One region of the Mesorhizobium sp. M0904 genome, then DNA from elsewhere that is predicted to be linked to it. Evidence: predicted binding sites of a transcription regulator. Region 1 holds the regulator's gene; the other holds the start of a gene.
The links. Region 1 encodes PhoB, which activates phosphate uptake and scavenging genes when phosphate is short. Its sites were predicted from a motif close to TGTCATNNANCTGTCAT; they were not measured.

Region 1 (4,423 bases):
GCCAGCGCCAGCGTCATGGCGACACCCGCCAGAATGGCGGTCGTGAATTTCTTCATCATATCCTCCCTGCGCCGCGTACGGCGTGACCAATTGGCTCAAAGACCAGCTTAGAAGCTCTAATTTTTTCGAGCCTCGAAAAAATACTGGCCCGATCTCCGGCTGCTGTCAACATCGATTCTGATGGATTTTGATCACTGTGCGAGTTTTTTCGAGCGTCGGAATAAACGATGACAGCGCCACCTGCATCTGACACTATTTGCCGCATCCGACACTATTTGTCGGACATTACCGACGGCTTCCGGTTCATGAGCGGCCGCGGCAACCGGGAGGAAAGCAAAACGATGTCGGTCGGAATCCGCCATGACGATTTGCGCCGGCGCAACCGGGCGATGGTGATCTCGGCGGTGCGCCGGGCCGGCCAGCCATCGCGTACGGAGATCGCAGCCACCACCGGCCTCAGTCATTCAACCATATCGGCGATCTCCTCCGACCTGATACGGGAAGGCATCCTCGCCGAGAGCAAGGCAAGTGAGCCCGTTTCGTTGAAACGCGGTCGTCCACAGGTCGGCCTCGCCCTCAACCCGGAAGCGGCGGCGGTGCTGACTGTGGTGTTGTCGCTGAATTTCCTGTCGGCCGCCATTATCGACTATGCGGGACAGGTGGTCGCCGAGGAACAGCGCCGGCCGGACACGCTGACCATGCCGCGCGACGAGCTGATCCGCGAATGCATGGCCATCGTCCGGCGCCGGCTTGAGGACCCAGACCTTGACGTCCGCAGTGTCGCCCGCATCGCCCTGGCGATTCAGGGCATTACCGACTCCCCTGCACGCGCCATGCTGTGGTCGCCGATCACGCCGCAGACCGACATCGCCTTTGCCGACATGCTGGAGGACGAATTCGGCATCCCGGCCACGGTGGAGAACGACTGCAATATGATGGCGGTGGCTTTGCGCTGGCGCAATCCGGATCGCTATCGCGACGACTTCATCGCCATCCTGCTTTCGCATGGCATCGGTATGGGGCTTGTGCTGAAGGGCGAACTGTTCACCGGGACGCATTCCTCGGGCGGCGAATTTGGCCACATGATCCATCGTCCGGGCGGAGCGCTCTGCCGTTGCGGGCGGCGCGGCTGCATCGAAGCCTATGCCGGCAACTATGCCATCTGGCGCAACGCCAGGCAGATGAGCGAAGACAGCGAACCGGTCGCCGACGTCAGCGACGCCGACATGCGCGCGCTGGCCGCCCGCGCGCGCGAGAAGGATGGGCCGGAACGCGAGGCCTACCGCAAGGCCGGCGAAGCGCTGGGTTTCGGTCTCGGCTCGCTGTTCGCGCTGATCGATCCGGCACCGGTCGCGATGGTCGGCGCCAGTGCCGCCGCCTTCGATCTGATCGAGCCGGCCTTGCGCAAGGCCATCGCCCAGACCGCCGGCGGCCAGCACTCCGGCTCGATCTCCTTCGATACCGAGCCGAACGAATTGCCGCTGATCCGCGAAGGCTGCGCGATGCGGGCGTTAAGCTTCGTCGACCAGGAGATTTTCGCGCCGGGCGCGCAAATGAGGCCCGGCGTCAGAAAGAACGTCGCCTGACCAGGCGGGTCAATCTTCCCGGATCGCGTAACCGGCACCGCGGATGGTGCGGATGACATCCGGCATGCGGCCGTTGTTGACGGCTTTGCGCAGCCGCCCGACATGCACGTCAACGGTGCGTTCGTCGATATAGATCGTCTCGCCCCAGACATTATCGAGCAACTGGCTACGCGAGAAGACGCGGCCCGGATGCCGCATCATGAACTCGAGCAACCGGAATTCGGTCGGCCCGAGCCGGATCTCGCTCTTCTTGCGATAAACCCTGTGCGATTCGCGATCGAGCACGATGTCGCCGACCTTCAGCACGCTGGACAGCACTTCCGGCTTGGCGCGGCGCAGCAGCGCCTTGACCCTGGCCATGAATTCCGGTGTCGAAAACGGTTTGACCAGATAGTCGTCGGCGCCGGTCGAAAGACCGCGCACCCGGTCGCTCTCCTCGCCGCGCGCGGTCAGCATAATGATCGGCAGCCGCTCGGTTTCAGGGCGCACCCGCAACCGGCGGCAGAGCTCGATGCCGGAAACCGCTGGTATCATCCAGTCGAGCACCAGAAGGTCGGGCACATTCTCCTGCAAACGGATCTCGGCTTCGTCGCCACGTGTCACCACCTCGACCTGGTAGCCTTCGGATTCGAGATTGTAGCGGAGCAGCACGCCCAACGGCTCCTCGTCCTCCACCACCATTATGCGTGGTGCGATCATCGGCTGGGCACCCCCATCATGTCACCGGCGCGGACATTGTCGTTTCGTCCTGCTTCGGACGATTGACGGGCAATTGCTCGCCGGTCAGCACATAATACGCATTCTCGGCGATGTTGGTGACATGGTCGCCGATCCGCTCGAGATTCTTGGCGCAGAACAGCAGATGCGTGCAAGCGGTGATGTTGCGCGGATCTTCCATCATGTAGGTCAACAGCTCGCGGAACACGGACGTGTATTTGACGTCGATACGCTCGTCGGCGGCGCGCAGCTTGGCCAACGCGGCCGCATCGCCTGCGGCATATTCCTCGATGACGCCCTGCACCTGGATGAGCACCAGCTGCGCCATCGCATCGATGGAATGCGATAGGTCGCGCGGCGTGACGCTGAGGCCGACCGCGCTCACACGCTTGGCGATGTTCTTGGCAAGGTCGCCGATGCGTTCGAGGTCGCCCGCCATGCGGATCGCTCCGACGACATGGCGCAGATCGTGAGCCATTGGCTGGCGCTTGGCGATCAGGGTGATGGCGCGATCGTCCAGTTCGCGTTGACGCGCATCCATGATGGCGTCGTCGGAGACGACGCGTTGCGCCAGCACGTTGTCGGAATTCAACAGGGCCTTGGTCGCCCCGCCGACCATCGAACCGGCGAGGTCGGCCATGTCGCGGATCAGCTTGCTGATCTGCTCGAGATCCTCGTCGAAAGAAGCGACTGTGTGTTCGCCCATGGTCCTGTCCTCATATGCATGATCGGAACGGCTCAGCCGAAGCGGCCAGTGATGTAGTCCTGCGTGCGCTTCTCGCGGGGCGACGTGAAGATCTTCTCGGTCCGGTCGAACTCGACCAGTTCACCCAGATACATGAAGGCGGTCTGGCGCGACACGCGCGCCGCTTGCTGCATGTTGTGGGTGACGATGACGATCGTGTAGTCGGCTTGCAACTCGTCGATCAGTTCCTCGATCTTGGCCGTCGACAGCGGGTCGAGGGCCGAAGCCGGTTCGTCGAGCAGGATGACTTCCGGCTTCACTGCCACGGTGCGGGCAATGCAGAGCCGCTGCTGCTGGCCGCCGGACAGGCTCAAGCCGCTGGCGTTTAGCTTGTCCTTGACCTCGCTCCACAGCGCGGCCCGCTTCAACGCTTGCTCGACGCGGCCGTCCATCTCGGACTTGCCGAGATTCTCGTAGAGCCTGACGCCGAAGGCGATGTTCTCATAGATCGACATCGGGAACGGCGTCGGCTTCTGGAATACCATGCCGATCTTTGTCCTGAGGAGGTTGAGATCCTGCGACCGGTCGAGAATGTTCTTGCCGTCAAGCAGCACCTGGCCCTCGGCGGTCTGTTTCGGGTAGAGCTCGTAGATGCGGTTGAAGACGCGCAGCAGCGTCGATTTCCCGCAACCCGAAGGGCCGATGAAGGCCGTGACGCTGCGCTCGGGCAGCGACAGGCTGATGTCCTTAAGCGCCTTGCTCTGGCCGTAGTAGAAGTTGAGGTTCTTGACCTCGATCTTCGTCTTCTTGGCGACCGTTTCGGTCATCGTCATGTCTGGGGACAACATCTGTGTCATCTGTCCTCTCTGCGTCCGGTAAGGCTGCGGGCGAGGATGCTCAAGCCCAGAACCGTCAGGGTGATTATGAGTGCGCCGGTCCACGCCAGTTGCTGCCATTCCTCGTAAGGGCTGAGAGCGAACTGGAAGATGGTCACCGGCAGGCTGGCCATCGGCGCGTTGATATTGCTGCTCCAGAACTGGTTGTTGAGCGCGGTGAAAAGCAGCGGCGCCGTCTCGCCGGAAATGCGTGCTATCGCCAGCAATATGCCGGTGACGATGCCGGACAATGCGGCGCGGTAGGCGACCGAACGGATCACCACCCAGCGTGGCGCGCCGATCGCGGCACCGGCTTCACGCAACGCGTTCGGCACCAGGTTGAGCATGTCTTCAGTGGTGCGCACGACCACCGGAATGACCAGGATGGCAAGCGCCACGGCGCCGGCAATGGCCGAGAAATGTCCCATTGGCCGCACCATCAATTCATAGACGAACAAGCCGATGATGATCGACGGCGCCGACAACAGGATGTCGTTGATGAAGCGGACGACGGTGGTGATGCGCGAAAAGCGTCCATACTCGGCCATGTAGGTTCCCGC
Region 2 (4,423 bases), on a different contig from region 1:
CGATCACGCAAAGCTTGCCAGTCTGTCGACGAGCATCGGCTTCGACGGCATCATCGGCGCCGCGCATGACATCATCGAGGGCAAGATCCGCGGCCGTGTGGTGGTGGACATGTGAGCCTCTTGGGGAAAAAGAGCGCGACCGCTAAAATTCGAACGATCAATCACAACCTTCGATAAGCTCTGTCTGGCAGGAGTTCCGTATGATTGCGGAACCCGGCATCAGAGCGGCGGAACCAGCCGAACGGGCCGACGGGACGGCCCCCGATACGCCAGCACGGCAGCTTGTCGCCGCGCCACCGCTGGCGCCGGAATTGCCCGACGCCAACCGCGAAGGCCTGTCCTTCCTGACGCTGGTCGCCATCGTCGTGCTGGCGGGCCTGTCGCATTTGACCGGAGCGCCGATCTTCATCACCATCGGCCTTTTGGCGACAGCCATGGCCGGGCTCGCCATGCATCTGCGCAACAGGCGCACCGAGCGCCGCGCAGTGGCCCTGCTCGATGCCACCACCGCCCGCAGCCGCGCCGAAATCGAGACGCTGGCCGACCGCATGTGGGAGATGCAGGAGAGCGAGGAGCGCTTTCGCGGTCTGATCGATGCACTCGGCGATCTCGTCGTCCACCGCGACCGCGACGGCCACATTGTCTACGCCAACAAGGTTTTCGCCGACCTTGTCGAAACCGACCAGCGCGAGCTTGCCGGCAAGGCCCTGGCCGAACTAGGCATCGATGTCGGCATCGTCCCCGACGCCGCGTTTTCCGACCATGAATGCCTGAGTTCCACCGACGTCGCCATTCGCACGCCGGACGGTCCACGCTGGTTCTCTTGGATCGAGCTGTCGGTGCGCGACAAGGACAGCGGCGCCGTTTCGCATCGCGCCATCGCCCGCGACATCACCGCCCGCAAGCGCGCCGAATCCTCGCTGATCACCGCCCGCGAGCGGGCCGAATATGCGAGCCAGGCCAAATCGCGTTTCCTCGCTACCGTCAGCCACGAGATCCGCACGCCGATGAACGGCATCATGGGCATGGCCCGGCTTCTCGCCGACACCAGCCTTTCGCCCGAGCAGCGGACCTATGTCGGCGCCATCTCGACCTCGGCCAGCGCGCTGCTGGCGCTAATCGAGGACCTGCTCGACTACTCCAAGATCGAGGCCGGCCGCTTCGATCCCGAACCGCAGCCGATGTCGGTGCGTGAGATCGCCGACAATGTCGTCGAGCTTTTGGCGGCGCGGGCTTTTGCCAAGGATATCGGCCTCGGCTGTCATGTCGAACCCGACGTGCCGCAGCTGATCACCGCCGACCCCGGCAGGGTCAGGCAGGTGCTGCTCAACCTCATCGGCAACGCCGTCAAGTTCACCGACAGCGGCGGCGTCCTGGCAAGCATCGCCCGCGTCCGCACCGAAATCACCGACCGCATCCGCTTCACCATCACCGACACCGGCCCCGGTCTGCGCGAGGAGGACATGGAGCGTATCTTCGAGGACTTTGAACAGGCTGACGGCACCTCGACCCGTGCGCATGGAGGTGCCGGCCTCGGTCTTGCCATTTCCAAGCGCCTGGTGACCGCCATGGGCGGCACCATCTCTGTGTCGAGCCGCCTTGGCCAGGGATCTGAATTCGTCTTCGAGATTCCCGCTATTTCCGCCGTCGAGGCGCCGCAGATCCGCGAGAACCCGCTGTCGGGCCGGCATGCGGTGATCGTGTCGAAGAACCCGGTCGAGGCCGAAGCCATCGCCCGCACCATTCGCGCCAATGGCGGCACGGTCGATCTGGCCACCGCCGCCGCCCAGGCCACCGCTTTCGCCGAGGGCTGTGACGTGCTGCTGATCGATGCTGCCATGGAGCAAAGCGACGGCAGGCTGCTCAGGCGCCTGCGCCAGAGCGGATTTGCCGAGTGCGAGGCAGTGACGCTGATCGCGCCGACCGACCGCGGCATGCTTGGCGAATTCCGTGCCAATGGTTACGCCACCTTCCTGGCGAGGCCGGTGCGCGGCGAGACACTGCTGCGCGTGCTTTTGACCAGCCACGCGCCGGTCATCGCCGAGCCGCAACTGCAAAGGCGCGGCGCGCAGGCGGGGCATGCCATTGGCGCCCGCCAGCAGGGCCTGTCGGTGCTGATCGCCGAGGACAACGACATCAATGCCATGCTGGCCCGCGCCACGCTGCTGAAGGCCGGGCATCGCGTGAAAGTGGTCGGCAACGGCAAGGCCGCGGTCGAGGCGGTCATCAGCACCGGCCACAAGCACCGCTACGACGTGGTGCTGATGGACTTGCACATGCCTGTCATGGACGGCCTGGACGCCATCGCCGCCATCCGCCGCCATGAGGAGGAGACCGCGGTGCCGCCGGTGCCGATCATGGTGCTGTCGGCCGACAGCCAGGAAAAGACCCGCCACGCCGTGCTCGCTCACGGTGCCAGCGGCTTCGTCACCAAGCCGCTCGACCCCGATGCCCTGGTTCATGCCGTCGAGGGGCAAGTGGCCGCCTGAGGCACAACATAGACGGTTGATAGATTACCCAGCCGACGAAGTATTGCCCGCAGAGCCGTATCACGGTACTGTCACAATCCTGTTGCACCTACACCGTATCCCCGTGCCAAGAGGGATGGCTCGAAGGAGAATCACTCGTGCATACAGTCATGCCGGAATGTGATGCTCGGCCGAACGCCAGCGGGCCTTTGCTCGTCGGCCGGAACGCCGATGCCGTCATAAAAGGCGCATCGCTCGGCCGCATCGGCAATCTCGAAGTGCGGCTCGCCCGCAACGAGGCCGAGATCGCTGCCGCGCAGGAAGTGCGCTACCGGGTGTTCTACGACGAGCTTGGTGCCAGGAAGGACCTGTTCCAGATGCAGGACCGCCGCGATGCCGATCGCTTCGATCCCCTCTGCGATCATCTGCTTGTGTTCGATACTTCGCTTTCCGGCCCCGAGCATCGCCGCATCGTCGGCACCTACCGCCTGCTGCGGCAGGAGATTGCCGCAGCGGCCGGCGGCTTCTATTCCGAAGGCGAATTCGAGCTGACCAAGCTGATCGCGCGGCATCCCGGCCAGCGGTTCCTCGAGCTCGGCCGCTCCTGCGTTCTGCCGGAATACCGCTCGAAGCGCACCATCGAGGCGCTGTGGCAAGGCATCTGGGCCTATATCAACCATTACGGCATCGGCGTGATGACCGGCTGCGCGTCGTTCCACGGCACCGTGCCGGCGGCACATGCCGAGGCGTTGACCTATCTTGCCCACCACTGCCGGACGAATTCATCCTGGGACGTGCGCGCCGTCGCCGGGCGCTATTGTTCCATGGACCTGATGCCGATCGAGGCCGTCAACACCAAGGCGGCGATCGCCGCGATGCCGCCGCTGGTCAAGGGCTATCTGCGCGTCGGCGCGCGCATCGGCGACGGCTGCGTCATCGACCGTGAATTCTCGACGGTCGACGTGTTCGTGGTGATGCCGGTCAAGGAGATCGGTGCCCGCTACGTCAATTATTATGGCGGAGAAGCGCAGCGGTTTGCTGCCTGAGTAGGGGAGAGAAGGCAACGGCCGGAGTAGGCAAGTGCTCTGCTCTATTTTACCCGACGTAGCGGTATTCCCTACTCCCGTACTGCCCTACTCCCCCAACTTACGCATCTTTCTCGGCCTGCTCATTCACCGGCCCCGGCTCCACCGGCGCTTCGCTCGCCACATGCTTGGGGCCGCCCTTGGCGACGCCGACCATGGCCGGCCGCAGCACACGCTCGCCGATCGAATAGCCGGGCTGCACGACCTGCACGACTGTGTTGGCCGGTACGTCGGGATTGGGCACCTCGAACATCGCCTGGTGGAAATTCGGATCGAATTTCTCGCCCTCGGGCTCAAGCTTCTTCACGCCGTGACGTTCCAGCGCCGACAGCATGGCGCGCTCGGTGATCTCGACGCCGTCGATCAGCGCCTTGAAACCGGCATCGTCCGAAGCCTTGGCCTCCTCCGGGATGGCATCCAGAGCACGGCGCAGATTGTCTGACACCGAAAGCATGTCGCGGGCAAAGTTGGCAACCGCATAGGCGCGCGCATCGTGCACGTCGCGGGCGGTGCGGCGGCGCAAATTCTCCATGTCGGCCGCGACGCGCAGCGCGCGATCCTTCAGCTCTTCGTTTTCCTTCAGAAGCCGCACAAGCGCTTCATAGTCGCTGTCGACGCCGCCTTCCCTTGGCTCCGCGGCAGCCTCGGTCTTCTCGGCTTCATCGGGCGCGCGTTCGTCTTTTGCCTGGTCGCTCATCGCCGTTTCCCGTCATTTTCGAATGGTGTGGATTTGCGCCCGATATCGAGGTTTGGCGGCCAAAAATCAAGGGGCAAGCGATACTGCAGCCGCTGGCCACGGCTTGAGGGCGAACAGCGGAGACTTTTCGATTTTAATTCAAACTTTACCGTATCCGACGGCTTTGCTTGCCA

Region 2: a site for PhoB is predicted at 2,559-2,575, ahead of olsB (l-ornithine N(alpha)-acyltransferase). Genes of this name have one in related genera too.

What each region holds. Positions count from the first base shown of each region.
Region 1 covers NZ_JAMYOC010000012.1:145,506-149,928, forward strand. The annotation lists gene xylF (D-xylose ABC transporter substrate-binding protein) at 1-56, opposite strand, end outside; gene NKH80_RS14985 (ROK family protein) at 342-1,586, shown strand; gene phoB (phosphate regulon transcriptional regulator PhoB) at 1,596-2,285, opposite strand; gene phoU (phosphate signaling complex protein PhoU) at 2,302-3,009, opposite strand; gene pstB (phosphate ABC transporter ATP-binding protein PstB) at 3,042-3,845, opposite strand; gene pstA (phosphate ABC transporter permease PstA) at 3,842-4,423, opposite strand, start outside.
Region 2 covers NZ_JAMYOC010000019.1:22,072-26,494, forward strand. The annotation lists gene acuI (acrylyl-CoA reductase (NADPH)) at 1-115, shown strand, start outside; gene NKH80_RS20235 (hybrid sensor histidine kinase/response regulator) at 201-2,489, shown strand; gene olsB (l-ornithine N(alpha)-acyltransferase) at 2,639-3,514, shown strand; gene grpE (nucleotide exchange factor GrpE) at 3,615-4,250, opposite strand.